DNA from 2 places in the Heyndrickxia sporothermodurans genome. Region 2 is predicted to be linked to the other one. Evidence: riboswitches for the same ligand, from Rfam matches in the RefSeq annotation. Region 2 holds a riboswitch; the other holds the start of a gene.
The links. Region 2 has a riboswitch for S-adenosylmethionine ahead of B5V89_RS19415 (cyclase family protein). Riboswitches for the same ligand answer to the same signal wherever they lie in the genome.
Positions count from the first base shown of each region.

Region 1: it holds a riboswitch for S-adenosylmethionine, as region 2 does, so the genes downstream of both, B5V89_RS20630 (SDR family oxidoreductase) here and B5V89_RS19415 (cyclase family protein) in region 2, are expected to answer to the same signal.

Region 1 is NZ_NAZB01000038.1:39,254-42,402, forward strand. It holds gene B5V89_RS15170 (S-ribosylhomocysteine lyase) at 1-417, opposite strand, end outside; gene B5V89_RS15175 (Na+/H+ antiporter NhaC family protein) at 478-1,818, opposite strand; gene B5V89_RS20630 (SDR family oxidoreductase) at 1,831-1,941, opposite strand; SAM riboswitch class I at 2,178-2,286, opposite strand; gene B5V89_RS15185 (arylamine N-acetyltransferase) at 2,594-3,149, shown strand, end outside.
Region 2 is NZ_NAZB01000085.1:8,129-11,277, forward strand. It holds gene nrdF (class 1b ribonucleoside-diphosphate reductase subunit beta) at 1-317, shown strand, start outside; gene B5V89_RS19410 (dUTP diphosphatase) at 383-820, shown strand; SAM riboswitch class I at 1,531-1,632, shown strand; gene B5V89_RS19415 (cyclase family protein) at 1,721-2,473, shown strand; gene B5V89_RS19420 (5-methyltetrahydropteroyltriglutamate--homocysteine S-methyltransferase) at 2,511-3,149, shown strand, end outside.

The DNA of each region.
Region 1 (3,149 bases), on a different contig from region 2:
AGCAAGCTCTTGGGCGCCTTCAAGGCTATGACTTGCAGCCCAGCCACATTGAATTTCATTACAAGCTGGAACTTCTTTTGCCTCTAATACGTCATTTAATGTTTTTTCTAACGCGTCAAGGATCCCATCATAATCATCATGGTTAAGGACGGCAAGGTAAAAGCCTGTTTGACAGCCCATAGGACTTAAATCTACTACATGATCGAGATGATTACGTACATTTTCAGCTAGTAAATGCTCTAGTGAATGAAGCGCAGGCATTTCCATATGCTCTTTATTTGGTTGCTTTAAACGGATATCGTATTTATGGATGACATCTCCATTTTGTCCATGAATCACTCCAGCTAAGCGGACATATGGTGCTTTTACTTTTGTATGATCAAGATTAAAGCTTTCTACATTCATTTTTTGTACCATGATATATTCACTCCTATAATAATTAAGTTAGATTTTGAATTATCTTTATATTATAACACATTATAAAGACTTTTCTTTTAAAGGCGGATTAGTAAGAATAGCCTTTTTCCTTTGAAGTTTTGGATATCCGACTAGTATCGCTATCACCCCGCAAATTCCCATCAAGATTGGATAGAAAGAATAAGGGAGTATGCTCACTGGTGAAATGGAAGCAATACTGGCAGCTGCGAGCAATTGACCTCCGTATGGAACAATTCCTTGCCAGCAACTAGAAAATAGATCGAGAATACTTGCTGATTTTCTTCCGTCAATTTCATATTCATCTGCGATATTTTTCGCTAATGGTCCAGTAATAATAATGGAAATCGTATTATTTGCCGTTGCGATATCCGCAACGCTGACTAAACTGGCTATCCCAAACTCGGCACCTTTTTTTGACCTAATTTTACTAGTGACAAAGTGTAATAGATAATCGATTCCGCCATTATATTTAATAATTTCCACTAAACCACCAATCAAAATTGCCACGATCGCAATGTCTTCCATACTCATGACGCCTTTTGCAACGGTTTGTAGAAATCCTAGAAAGTCATATGATCCATAAGCAATTCCGATGATTCCAGCAAAAATGGTTCCCCCCAGCAGTACAATTAAAACATTGACTCCGAGTAGAGCGGCGACTAAGACAGCTACATAAGGTAAAACTTTTACCAATTCATACGGATGATCGCCGGCAACACTTGCATGATTTCCAAGGGTGATGATTCCAAGAAGGATGGCTGTAACAATGGCACCAGGCAAAACGATAAAGAAATTCACTTTAAATTTATCCTTCATTTGTGTTTCTTGTGTTCGCACAGCAGCAATCGTTGTGTCTGAAATCATTGAAAGATTATCGCCAAACATCGCTCCGCCAACAACGGTGGCCATAGCTAATGCTGTAGGGATATCTGTTTGTGTGGCAATCCCCAACCCAATTGGCGCCAATGCGACAACGGTACCCATAGAAGTTCCCATCGAGGTAGAGATAAAGCAACCGATAATGAAAAGTCCCACCATTAATAAATTTGCAGGAAGCAAGGTTAATCCGAGATTGACCGTTGATTCAACCGCTCCCATTTCCTTGGCAACACCGGCAAAAGCTCCGGCTAAAACAAAGATGACACACATTAAAATAATATTTGAATGTCCAGCCCCTTTACAAAAGATATCAATCTTTTTAGTTAATGATTCCTTCCTGTTCATTAATAATGCGACTGTAGCCGCGATAATGACCGCCACACTTAAAGGCATTTTGGAAAAATCATTTGCAAGAACTCCCGTTCCGATAAAAAGAAGTACAAAAATTAATAATGGTAATAGTGCGAGAAGACTTCCTTTTTTTTCTTGTTGTTTTGTCACATTAATTCCTCCTTAGTTCATTGTCATTCCACCTGTTACGTTAATTCCTTGCCCGGTTATATAGTCGGAAAATGCTGATGCTAAAAAAACAACGACATTCGCAATATCCTGTACAATGACCACTTTTTCAGTTAAATCTAAACAATATATTTATTATTCTTATAAGAATAATTGGATATGATGATGGAATATTCCATGATTTTCTTCATTCCTTAAAAATAAAGGCTGTTTTCGTAAAGTTAGTTTTTTGAGAATGGACCGTTCCTTTCCGCTGCAGAAAAGCAACGACCTTTTAGAAAAGAACAAATAAAAGAGGCCACTCAATTTAAAAGAGGCCTCATCATACAAGAAATCGTCCTCTCTTATCTTTCAAAACAAGTGTTTTGCAGGATTTAGCACCGATTCATGATCATCATGAAAGGTTGCCGAGCTTCATAGGGCCAGTCCCTCCGCTACTCTTTATAAGAGATACAATATGAAATTAACGTTACATCTTATTTATTTAAATTACACAAATGCATGAGAAAAGTCAATTTAATTTTTTATAACAAAAAATTCCAGACATTGGCCGGATATAAAAGAGGGGATTCAATAAATAAAAAAGAATGAAACAAATTCCTTATTTCCTATGTCTATAAATATATAAAGAAATAAAAAATAGATTAATATTAAGTTTTTCTAACATACGATTCAATCATATTGCAGGATTTTTCACTTTTTGCGAGAATGAATAAAAGATATACTTTCTTAATGGCATAATGAAAGAGTGGTAAATGTGGAACAAACAATCGAGGACTATTTAAACTATTTAAAATTAGAAAAAGAAACTCCATCCTTAAATTATTTGCAGCGGTTGATACAACAACATTTATCACGAATTCCTTATGAAACCTTCAGTAAGTTTCATTATTTTCAGAAGCATTCAAACTATGTTCCTCCAATCGAGGTTTTTGTAGAAAACTTAAAGGAAAAGGGTTGGGGAGGAACATGCTATACATTAAACATGAATTTTTCTCGCCTATTATCCCAATTAGGCTTTACTTGTTCATTAGTAAGGGTAAACCCGGGCCATTTAGCCATTATGGTGACGCTTGATCAGAGGCAATATTATGTGGATGTTGGTTATGGCTCACCAATTATGAAGCCGGTTGAGCTAGAAGCAAAGAGAAAACATGTTTTACATGGTTTTGGTGAAGAAATTGCTTTTACCCAAAAAACGATGGATAAATTCGAAATTGATCGCCGTTCGAATGGGAAATCCTTCGTAAAAAAGGAAATTGAGTGGACGCCGTTATCTGAGACAGACATTATAGAAGATATTCAACAATCTT
Region 2 (3,149 bases):
AAAAAGAAGCGATGAAATCATGGACATACTCTTTGCTTTATAAATTGTATGAAAATGAAGTGAAGTACACAGAGTCCTTATATGACGAAGTGGGCTGGACGGAAGATGTCAAAGTTTTCCTTCGTTATAATGCCAATAAAGCATTAATGAATCTTGGTTTAGCACCACTATTCCCTGATACAGCAGATGATGTGAATCCGATTGTTATTAATGGATTATCTACCGGAACAACGAATCACGATTTCTTCTCAACAGTGGGAAATGGCTATTTACTGTCAGTTGTTGAGGATATGAAAGAATCAGATTATGACTATTAAACAGCTTAGCGATGGGGGCTTTTTGGGCAACCCATCGCTATTCTTTAGAAGTAGAGGAGAAAAACATGTCAACACAACAAATTAAGATTAAATATTTTGATGAAAAATTAATAAGAATCGATAAAATTGTCCAAGGTGACTGGTTAGATTTACGTGCAGCCAAAACTATCGAATTAAAAAAAGATGAATTCAAATTAATTCCACTCGGCGTTGCGATGGAGCTGCCCGAAGGATATGAAGCACATGTCGTACCTCGTTCAAGTACGTTCAAGAATTTTGGAATCATCCAAACGAATTCCATGGGAGTCATTGACGAATCTTATAAAGGTGACCAAGATCAATGGTTTTTCCCCGCATATGCACTAAGAGATACCGTAATTGAAATGAACGACCGCATTTGTCAGTTCAGAATTATGAAGAAAATGCCGACGGTAGAATTAGTTGAAGTCGAATCGCTTGGAAATGAAAACCGCGGTGGACATGGTTCTACTGGAACAAAATAATACATTTATCGAGGATGTTACATATTTTAATGACTAATATGTAATGTCCTTTTTTTATTTTAATTTTGAAAACCATGTACCTCAAAAACGCTGTATGAAGTACTTCATCTTTTAATTTTGAAAACCATGTACCTCAAAAACGCTGTATGAAGTACTTCTTGTTTTAATTTTGAAAACCATGTACCTCATAAATGCTGTATGAAGTACTTCTTGTTTTAATTTTGAAAACCATGTACCTCAAAAACGCTGTATGAATCACTTTTTCTTTTAATTTTGAAAAACATTGTACCTCATAAATGCAGTATGAAGTACTTCTTGTTTTAATTTTGAAAACCATGTACCTCATAAACGCAGTATGAAGCACTTCTTGTTTTAATTTTGAAAAACATGTACCTCATAAATGCAGTATGAAGTACTTCTTGTTTTAATTTTGAAAACCATGTACCTCATAAACGCTGTATGAAGTACTTCTTACTTTAATTTTGTTGATCAAGTTCCTCTTAAACATTATTGAAAACTCTACGACAAAACAAAACAGCCATAAAACCAGTAATCATACGGGTTCAAGGCTGTTTTTCCTCGTTTACAGCTAGCTTATTCTATTTAAATGTTAATCTTTCTAGGCATGCTATCTCAAATATTTTATCCATTCATGTTGACAAATTCCTCTCTAAACTGTATAGTAAACCCATAACTTAATATTTCGAATTTTCTTATCCAGAGAGGTGGAGGGACTGGCCCTTTGAAGCCTCGGCAGCGGACTTTTTTAAGTACTGTGCCAATTCCAGTAGCGTAAGGCTAGAAGATAAGAAGAGCAGGTAATGTATTCGTTTATACACCCCTCTTCTGTTTTCTAGAAGAGGGGTTTTTAATTTTAAAAATTATAAATGAGGTGATTTTATGTCAACGGTAAAAACAGACAATGAGCTTTTGAAGGCATTTGAGGTACTGCAAAAGAAGGAATGGGTTGATCTCACACATACTTTTGGCCCGAATTCCCCACATTTCTCAGCTTTTGACGATGCGGAGTTCACAACACTTTTCACCCATGATGACGGCTTTTTTGCACAAAGTTTCCAGTTCCCAGGTCAATATGGAACACATATCGATGCCCCGATACATTTCGTTCGCAATAAACGTTACTTAGAGGAGTTGGAGTTAAAGGAACTCGTTCTGCCTCTTATCGTAATTGATAAATCGAAGGAAGCGGAAGAAAATAATGACTATATATTATCAGTTGATGATGTCCTAAAGTTTGAAGAAGAGCATGGAAAAATTGAAGCAGGTACATTTGTAGCTTTACGTACTGACTGGGGAAAGCGTTGGCCAGATAAGGAGGCATTTGAGAATAAAGATGAAGAGGGAAATAGTCACACACCGGGATGGGGACTAGAAGCCTTAAAATTCTTATTTGAAGAAAGACAGATTAAAGCTGTTGGTCATGAAACATTTGATACAGATGCTGCTGTTGATTTCCACAAAAATGGTTCCCTTGTTGGTGAATACTATGTGCTTGAGCAAGATACATTTCAAGTAGAATTGTTGACGAACCTAGATAAGTTACCAGCCAAAGGAGCGGTTATTTTCAATATTAGTCCAAAGCCTGAAAAGGCAACAGGTTTTCCAGTCCGTTCATTTGCTATTTTGCCATAATGATAGATAAAAAAATACTTAAGGGAGAGAGAGTAAAATGACAAAAACATTAATTAAAGCTCCATTTAGAGCAGACCATGTGGGAAGTTTATTACGACCAGCAAGAATTCATAACGCCAGGAAGGATTTCCAAGAAGGGAATATTACAGCACAGGAACTCCATGAAATTGAAACTGACGAGATTAAAAAAGTTGTTGATAAACAAATTGAAGTCGGTCTGAAGGCAGTCACAGATGGAGAATTCCGTCGAAGATTTTGGCATACAGATTTTCTAGAGCATTTAAATGGTGTAGAAGGCTACATCCCAGAGCATGGCTTTAAATTTAAAGGGGAGGAAACCGAACGATACGATGTTCGGGTAGTTGGCAAAATCTCATTTAACCCACATCATCCACATATAAAAGACTTTATAGAATTTAACGAAATAGTTGGCGACCGTGCCATTGCAAAGCAAACGATCCCAAGTCCCAATCAATTATTTAATGCTGGTATTCGTAACTTAGAAGTTTATCCGGACATTGAAGAATATGCAAATGATATTATTCAAGCATATCGTGAGGCAATCAACGCCTTTTATGATGCCGGCTGCCGTTATCTTCAACTAGATGATGTCTACATTGCCGGTCTTAATGCTCCGGAAATCCCATTTAATGATAGCGGCTATTCTCGTGAAGAA